Regions from separate parts of the Ochrobactrum sp. 19YEA23 genome, predicted to be linked through region 3. Evidence: predicted binding sites of a transcription regulator. Region 3 holds the regulator's gene; each other region holds the start of a gene.
What was found. The regulator LexA, encoded in region 3, represses DNA repair genes until DNA is damaged. The targets are predictions, from matches to a motif close to TGTTCNNNNTGTGTTCNG.

Region 1: a site for LexA is predicted at 1,859-1,876, ahead of QBD01_RS22160 (helicase-related protein). Genes of this name have one in related genera too.
Region 2: a site for LexA is predicted at 1,215-1,232, ahead of parE (DNA topoisomerase IV subunit B). Genes of this name have one in related genera too.

Annotation. Positions count from the first base shown of each region.
Region 1 covers NZ_JASAMQ010000011.1:93,602-96,730, forward strand. The annotation lists gene QBD01_RS22155 (acetyl-CoA C-acetyltransferase) at 112-1,305, shown strand; gene QBD01_RS22160 (helicase-related protein) at 2,068-3,129, shown strand, end outside.
Region 2 covers NZ_JASAMQ010000004.1:66,535-69,663, reverse strand. The annotation lists gene parE (DNA topoisomerase IV subunit B) at 1-1,085, opposite strand, end outside; gene QBD01_RS11835 (DMT family transporter) at 1,401-2,327, shown strand; gene lipB (lipoyl(octanoyl) transferase LipB) at 2,331-3,065, opposite strand.
Region 3 covers NZ_JASAMQ010000007.1:228,713-231,841, forward strand. The annotation lists gene glp (gephyrin-like molybdotransferase Glp) at 1-1,015, shown strand, start outside; gene lexA (transcriptional repressor LexA) at 1,256-1,984, shown strand; gene QBD01_RS18650 (ComEC/Rec2 family competence protein) at 2,087-3,129, opposite strand, start outside.

The sequences.
Region 1 (3,129 bases), on a different contig from region 3:
TCCGTTCAGGAGAAACAGCTTTTCGCTTTGCCGCGGGTTTGTGATGTAATCCTTGCCAAGGCGGCCTTTTTGGTTTTTCTCTGTCGCAACAGTTTGTCACGGAGGAATAGCATGACTGCCGCAACCGATCCGAAAGCCATCGTTATCGCCAGCGCCGCTCGCACGGCAGTGGGGTCCTTCAACGGTGCTTTTGCCACTGTGCCTGCCCATGAACTGGGCGCAACCGTGATCAAGGCGGCGCTGGAACGGGCGGGCGTTGCTGCTGACGACGTCGATGAAGTTATTCTTGGACAGGTGCTGACGGCAGGCGAGGGGCAGAACCCGGCGCGTCAGGCCGCAATGGCGGCGGGTTGCCCGAAAGAAGCAACGGGCTTTGCGATCAACCAGCTTTGCGGCTCCGGCTTGCGCGCTGTTGCGCTCGGCATGCAGCAGATCCAGTCCGGTGATGCGAAGGTTATCGTCGCTGGCGGTCAGGAATCCATGTCCATGGCGCCGCATTGTGCGCATTTGCGCGGCGGCGTGAAAATGGGCGACTTCAAGATGATCGACACCATGCTCAAGGATGGCCTGACCGATGCGTTCCACGGCTACCACATGGGGATCACCGCAGAAAACATTGCACGCCAGTGGCAATTGACCCGCGCCGATCAGGATGAGTTCGCGCTCGGTTCGCAACAAAAGGCAGAAGCCGCGCAGAAGGCCGGAAAGTTCGAGGATGAAATCGTCCCGTTCACGGTCAAGACGCGCAAGGGCGACGTTGTCGTTTCTTCGGATGAATATATTCGTCCTGGCGCGACGATCGAAGCGCTGACCAAGCTGAAGCCTGCCTTCGACAAGGAAGGCACCGTGACAGCGGGCAATGCATCCGGCCTGAATGACGGCGCTGCGGCTGTTGTGCTTATGGAGGCCGAGGAAGCAAGCAAGCGCGGCGTGAAACCGCTGGCGCGTATCGTCTCCTGGGCAACGGTGGGTGTTGATCCGTCGATCATGGGCACGGGCCCGATCCCGGCAACCCGCAAGGCGCTGGAAAAGGCTGGCTGGACGATTGACGATCTGGAACTGGTGGAAGCCAATGAAGCTTTCGCCGCACAATCCTGCGCCGTTGTTCGCGATCTTGGTCTCAATCCGGAGATCGTCAACGTCAATGGCGGCGCGATTGCCATCGGTCATCCGATTGGCGCGTCAGGCGCGCGCGTGCTGACAACGCTGCTTTATGAAATGAAGCGCCGGGATGCCAAGCGCGGTCTGGCGACGCTCTGCATCGGCGGCGGCATGGGCGTTGCCATGTGCGTCGAGCGGGACTGATCCGCGTCCCAACTGGTTTTATCTTTCGGGCAGGCTGTGGGTTTCCGCAGCCTGCCTTTTTATGTCCGCAATGAGAGGCTTGATGGCGAATGCAGACGGGGAGGGTTCCGCTTGAACATTCAAAGGTTAACGCCAAACGGCTTCTCTGTCCGGTTTTCGGGTGTATCGTTGCGTCAATCGATGTTCCAATATGGTGCGATTGGGCAAAAGCCTACCAGATGTGGTGAGAACAAAGAGAGAAAATTGATCAATCACCGATTCGTCGCCGATTCGTTCCGGCTTTGGCCTGAAGGTTAACGAAAATGGCTCTCTCGGCTTGATTTCTGATAACCAACTATTAGGAATTGTTAAGTTTTCTTTAAGCTGCTCAGAGTGCTGTCATTGGCTGTTGACGCGCTTCTGGCAAAAGTTAACGGCGATGGCGTTCTGTTCTGTTTATGTCGGGACGTCGCATCTATGAGATTCAGCATATGGTGGCTATCGACAATCCGGTTACCATATGTTGCCGTGAACAAAAGGCGAAGGAATCAGAGTCAGCGATTCGTAGCCGATTCGTTCCAGAGTCGTTCTATTCGTTAAATCGGGTCGTTCGCTAAGATCGGCCATTTGTAAAAAATATCGGGCTGCCTATCTTAAAAACGCGGGTGGTTCAAACTTAACAGGAGCGCTTTCGGCCAAGGTCGTATAGTGCTATCGCAAGACACGACAATCGGCCTCCCAATTGCACGTTGGGGTGCCTGCACCGGGAATTCTATTATTGGCATGAATCAACGCCCTGCCCATGATTTGCCGCTGACCCTGAGCGGCCGCGACGTGACTGCGGTGCTGGGGCCAACCAATACCGGCAAAACCCATCTCGCAATCGAGCGTATGCTGTCGCACGGGAGCGGCATGATCGGCCTGCCGCTGCGCCTTCTGGCGCGCGAGGTCTATAATCGTGTCGTGGAGCGGGTCGGCGTGACCAATGTCGCGCTGGTCACCGGCGAGGAAAAGATCGTTCCGCCCACCGCGCGCTATTCCGTTTGCACTGTAGAAGCCATGCCACGCCGCACCGATGTGGCATTCGTCGCCATCGACGAGGTGCAGCTCGCGGGCGATCTCGAACGCGGGCATATTTTCACAGACCGCATTTTGCATCTGCGCGGACGGCAGGAAACGCTCCTGCTCGGTGCCGCGACCATGCGCACCATTCTGGAAAAGCTCCTGCGCGGCATTAATGTGGTGACACGCCCGCGCCTGTCGCATCTGGCCTATGCCGGTTCCAAGAAGATCACGCGCCTGCCGAACCGTTCGGCCATTGTCGCTTTTTCCGCCGATGAGGTTTACGCGATTGCCGAGCTGATCCGTCGCCAACGCGGCGGGGCTGCTGTGGTCATGGGCGCTTTGTCTCCGCGCACGCGTAACGCGCAGGTCGAGCTTTACCAGTCGGGCGATGTGGATTTTCTGGTGGCGACCGATGCCATCGGCATGGGCCTCAATCTCGACGTCGATCATGTGGCCTTTGCGCAGAACCGCAAGTTCGACGGCTATCAGTTCCGCGATTTGACGCCTGCCGAAGTGGGGCAGATAGCCGGTCGCGCCGGTCGCCATCTGCGCGACGGCACATTTGGCGTGACGGGACAGGTGCAGCCCTTCGACGACGAGCTGGTCGAGCGAGTAGAATCGCATAATTTCGATCCAGTGAAAGTGCTGCAATGGCGCACGGAGCGTTTCGACTTCTCGTCGATTGAAGCCTTGCGCCGCTCACTGGAAACGCCAGCGCCGATTGAGGGGCTTGCCAAGGCTTTGCCGGCTGTCGACCAGCAGGCGCTTGAAAATCTGTCG
Region 2 (3,129 bases), on a different contig from region 3:
GTCAGCGCGATGCGCAGGCCAGCTTCATGCGTGCCGCCGTCGGCGGTCGGAATCGTATTACAATAGGAATGAACAAAACCGTCGCCGCCGAACCACGTGACTGCCCATTCGACCGCGCCATGTCCGCCTTGCTTTTCGGTCTTGCCAGCAAAAAGCTCGCGGGTGACCTGATGCTCCTTGCCGAGCGATGCCTGAAGATAATCCTTCAGACCGCCGGGGAAATGGAATACGGCCTTTTCAGGCGTTTCCTTTTTCGGGTCGAGCAACGATGGATCGCAGCTCCAGCGGATTTCCACGCCGCCAAACAGGTAGGCCTTCGACCGCGCCATGCGATAAAGCCGGTGCGGATCGAAATGCGCTGCCTTGCCGAAAATATCCGGGTCCGGATGAAAACGAACGCGCGTACCACGGCGATTGTGCACTTCGCCTGCGTCTTCCAGTCCGCCCTGCGGAATGCCGCGCGAAAAGCGCTGGCGATAGAGGCGACGATTGCGCGCCACTTCCACTTCCAGCACGTCAGACAGCGCATTGACCACCGAAACACCAACGCCGTGCAGGCCGCCCGATGTTTCATAAGCCTTGCCGTCAAACTTGCCGCCCGCATGCAGCTTGGTCATGATGACTTCGAGCGTGGACTTGCCCGGCACCTGCGGGTGCTCGTCAACCGGAATGCCGCGCCCGTTATCCGAAACGGTGATGAAACCTTCGGCGTCGAGGCTGACTTCGATGAAGTTTGCATGTCCTGCAACCGCTTCGTCCATCGAGTTATCGATGACTTCCGCGAACAGGTGATGCAGCGCCTTTTCATCGGTGCCGCCAATATACATGCCGGGGCGCAGACGCACCGGCTCCAGCCCTTCGAGAACGCGGATGGACGAGGCGTTGTAATCATCGCCGCCGGAAGAAACGGGCGGTGCCTTGGTCGCAGCCGGCTTTGCGGCCTGTGGAGCAGGTGCGGAAGGCAACGGCGTCGCCACAGGTGGTGCGACGGGTTGAGGCGCGGCGCTCTTTTCAGGGCGCCGTTCCACCTGCCGCTCCCGGGCATTGTTCACCACTCTCGAAAAGAGATCGTTGCTGTCGTCCATCTTTACCCGATAAGCTCTCTGTCAGAATTTCAGGAAGGACCATGCGGCTTGGCGGCTCGACATGGACCGAAAATATACTGTCTGCGAATCATCTGAATGATGCCATGCGCAGCCATGAAAGGCGAATAAAGTTCGCCTTACGTTCCACTTTCGCACGGCTTTATCAAGGATTTCATATTATCTTTCGTCGGTTTGCACTAGAAACGAAGCTAAAGTCAAATAAGCGACCGCTCATTCGATAAATAAGGTGGAAACGCATTGGTCATTCGCATAGAGCGGATACCAAGCATCCATAGTGAATGAGTGAGTGGGGAAATGCAGGGCAGTGCGGCAGGCGGCGTGGAAGCGCATGTAAAAGGCATGGCCATCATGGTCCTTTCGGTCCTACTGCTGCCGCTGATGGACGCCATCGGCAAATGGCTGGCCATGATGGACAACATGCCTCCGGCAACTGTTACCTTCATGCGCTTTTTCGTACAAAGCCTGCTGATGTTGCTCATTCTGCTTGCAGCGGGTGGTGGGGTGGCAGCACTTCGCACGCAGCACCTCGCTGGAAATCTCATTCGCGGCTTCCTCATGGGCTTCGGTGGCCTGTGCTTCTTCACAGCAGTCAAATATATGCCGCTGGCCGACGCCATGGCCGTATTCTTCGCCGAGCCGCTTATTCTCACGCTTCTTTCGGCGATCTTTCTCAAGGAGAAAGTCGGCTGGCGGCGCTTCAGCGCGGTTGGCATCGGCCTCATTGGAACGATGATCGTCATTCAGCCAAGCTTCGAGATTTTCGGTGCAGTCTCGCTACTGCCGCTGGCGACGGCAGTGACATTTGCGATCTACCTGATCCTGAACCGCAAACTCGGCGCGAAGGAAAGCCCGCTCGTTATGCAGTTATATGCCGGTATCGGCGGATGGATGTTTGCTGGCTTTGCGATGCTCATTGGCCCGTCCATGGGGTTCGCAGATCTGAGCTTCGGCTTGCCGCATGGCATCCAACCGTGGCTGCTATTGTTGCTTCTGGGTACGATCGGCACGGTCAGCCACCTGATGGTCGTGCACGCTTTCAAGCTGGCGCCAGCCTCGATGCTGGCTCCGTTTCAATATCTTGAAATTGTGAATGCGGTTCTGGTCGGTCTGATCGTCTTTGGTGATTTTCCGACGCCGTCCAAATGGTTCGGCATCGCGATCATAATCGGCTCAGGCTTCTATGTCTTCATGCGCGAGCGCAAACTGAAGGTCGAAGCCTGACGCCTACTTTATCGCGCGCGGCCCGAATACATTTTCGAACGCCTTGCCAAGCGCCACGTCCATGTCGCCCAGGGTCACCGGCAAGCCGAGATCGACAAGGCTGGTGACGCCGTGCTCGGAAATACCGCAAGGCACAATGCCGCCGTAATGGCCGAGATCAGGCTCCACATTGATGGCTATGCCGTGAAAGCTGACCCAGCGACGCAGGCGAATGCCGATGGCGGCAATCTTGTCCTCACACATGTCGCCATTAGCAAGGCGCGGCTTTTCAGGGCGCGTGACCCAGACGCCGACGCGATCTTCGCGACGCTCGCCCTTCACGTTGAATTCGGCGAGGCTTTCAATGATCCATTGTTCCAATGCCGCCACGAAAGCGCGCACATCTTCGCGCCGGCGCTTCAGATCCAGCATCACATAGGCCACACGCTGGCCGGGACCGTGATAGGTGTACTCGCCGCCACGCCCTGTGTTGAACACAGGCAGGCTGTCGGGCGTCAGCAGATCTTCCGCCCGCGCACTCGTGCCAGCCGTGTAAAGGGGAGGGTGCTCCACCAGCCAGACGAGTTCATTCGCCGTACCCTCACGTATGGCCTGCACCCGCGCTTCCATGAAGGCGAGGGCGTCTTCGTAATCGGTAAGTCCATCCGCCACCAGCCATTCGACCGGCGGCGCAGCAGCGTCCACAGGCAGAAACTGCACATTGAGCGTGTCGCGTTGCGGCTTGGAAGAACTATCCATGAGTGGAGCAGTGTTGGTCATGATGGCAGCATATGGCGGTTTTCAGCGCCCGTTTCCAGATGTC
Region 3 (3,129 bases):
TCAATTGACCGTTATTGGTGAGTCCGCTGCTGGAAAGCGCTTCGAAGGCGCCTTGCAGCCCGGACAGGCTGTGCGCATTTTCACCGGCGCTCCGATGCCTGAAGCTGCCGATACGATCGTCATTCAGGAACATACCGAACGCTCCGGCGATCAGCTGACCATTCTGGAAGGCATGGAACCCGGTCGTCACATCCGCCGGGCTGGTCTCGATTTTGCTCCCGGCAAGACCGTCATATCGGTCGGTCGCGAACTGGACGCACCCGCGCTGTCACTGGCTGCCGCGAGCGGCAATCCAACGCTCGATGTGTTTTGCAAGCCGCGTATATCCATATTGGCGACCGGCGATGAGCTTGTCCCTCCCGGAGCGGAGCCCGGACCGGACCAGATTGTCGCCTCAAACAGTGTCGGCATTGCCGACATCGTGCGCCGCGCTGGCGGCAAATCCGAAGATATGGGAATCATCCCGGATGATCCCGCACAGATCGAAGCGGCTATTGCTACCGCTCTGAACCGAGGAATTGATGTTCTGGTGACCATCGGCGGCGCATCGGTCGGTGATCGCGATTATGTACATAGCGCTTTGCGCAATTGCGGTGTCGATCTCGACTTCTGGAAAATTGCCATGCGCCCCGGAAAGCCGCTCATGTATGGGCGCAAGACGGTCGACAGCAAAACTGTTCACGTGATCGGCCTGCCCGGAAACCCGGTTTCAAGCCTCGTCTGCAGTCTCGTTTTTCTCCGCCCGCTCATTGCGAAGCTCGCCGGCACCGATCTGACAGCAGATATCCGCCCGGCGAAACTCGGCCAGCCGATGCCTGCCAATGACCATCGGCGCGATTTTGTGCGTGCCACGGTCGAATCACAAAGCGATGGAACACTGCAGGCGACACCGTTTCCAGTACAGGATTCGTCCATGCTGACAGCACTCGTCGGTTCCAATGCATTGCTCATTCGTGACGAAAACGCCCCGGCAGCAGATGAAGGCAGTTCGTGTCGCGTACTCATGCTACGTTAAAACCCAGCTGTGTGAACGCTTGCGCTTCTTAGAAACAGAACAAAGCAAGCGCTGTAATGAATTGAAATAAAAACACTTCATTGAATCTCAGATGCCGCGTTAGCCCGCCCTGTGAACATTCCGGCAACGAGCTGGCCGCCCGTTAATCATTTTAAAACCATTGCAGAACAAGACTGGAACATATAGTGTTCGTTCTGGTTTTGTTTTTCTCGATTCTTATCTGGCCGGAGGGTGTCGCGCATGTTGACCCGTAAGCAGCACGAGCTTCTGCTGTTCATTCATGACCGTCTGAAAGAAACAGGTATTCCGCCCTCTTTTGACGAGATGAAGGAAGCGCTCGACCTTGCTTCCAAGTCGGGCATTCATCGACTGATCACCGCTCTGGAAGAACGCGGCTTTATTCGCAGGCTACCGAACCGTGCGCGCGCGCTGGAAGTACTGCGTCTGCCGGATTCGATTGCACCCGGACTGAACGCGCAGAAGAAATTTGCGCCGAGCGTTATCGAAGGCAGTCTGGGCAAAGCACCTCCTGCGCCTGTGCAGCCATTACGCTCTGCGCCTGTTGCGACCAATGATGATGTGTCTGCAACGGTATCGGTGCCGGTCATGGGCCGCATCGCCGCTGGTGTGCCGATCTCAGCTATCCAGAGCCAGACGCATTCGCTCAGCCTCCCTCCGGAGATGATCGGTGCTGGCGAACATTATGCGCTTGAGGTCAAGGGCGACTCGATGATCGAGGCCGGAATTTTCGACGGCGATACAGTGATCATCAAACGCGGTGACATTGCCAATCCGGGTGAAATCGTTGTCGCGCTAGTCGATGATGAAGAAGCGACCTTGAAGCGTTTTCGCCGCAAGGGCGCATCGATTGCACTCGAAGCCGCAAATCCCGCCTATGAAACACGCATCTTTGGCCCAGACCGCGTTCGCGTGCAGGGCAAGCTGGTCGGATTGATCCGCCGGTACTGATCGTTAGGTCCGAAAATGGAACCGCGTTTTCGGACGGACATGCGTGAAAAGACGGCTTGATCCGCCGACTAATTGAATCGCAACGCGCTCAAAACACTATTATCATTCGCATCTGCCCGGCTCCTGATCGTCAGTGGCCGGGCATTGCGTTTCTGCCTTTTGAGCAGGCTGCTTCTTCTTATATTCCCGATCAGGTAAGCCACGTGCCGCGCGTGAATAGAGCCTGAACAGATGCCATGGACGCCGTGGCTCATCGATGGCGAAGGCTAGCCTGTCGTCAAAATGCGGATCGGTAAAATTATGCCGCTGAGGCGTGCTGTTGTTTACGGACGTCAGATCGCCAGCGAGAGCCGTGAAGGAAGTGCCTGTCGGGTCCTTCTTATCGCCCAGCCTCATTTCGACGGTGCCTCGCAATGCCAGATCACGGCGGTTGATGACGAGCTTCTTCTGATGCGCACATCCCGGTGTTTTTCCGGCTATCGCGAGGATAACGATATCGCCGACATCGCAGGCGACGTCCTGAACGGCAGGGTCAGCCGTATAGGCCAGTACACGCCCATCGCGTAATGTGATCGTGCATAATTCGTCTTCGCAGATAAAGCCGTCGGTCGGAATTCCCCGCATCCTGTCTTTTGCATGCTGCGGTATCAGAAATTGCGTTGCGAGATAGGCGGTTTTCCAGTTGTCGACGGTGAACTTCGACGGTCTGTCGCGGTTCATAGCAAAGCGGCCATCGGGCAGACGAACGCCAACCAGCTTTGCATCTTCCGAGATCACCACATCCGGGAATGGCTCATGCAGGAAGGCGATAAATCCCGCTAAAACAAATGGTAGTGCCAGAATTTTGAGTCGCGTTGTGAACAATACCGCGATCACGAGTGCTACGGTCCAGAGGGTTAGAGCCACGACCGGCATTGCTCCGGGATTGCCATCAGGCGACCAGGACGCGATGACACCCGCAAGAGCGCGGACGATCCAGATACCAGATCCGGCGATTGTCAGAGGCAGCCAGTCAAGGCCGAGCGGCATCAACACGAGGCCCAGAACCGAGAATGGCATCACCAAAGTTGCGATTACCGGATCGGCCAGCACATTGCCAATCAGCCCGAACGGTGCGGTATTGTTGAAATGATAGGCGGCGAATA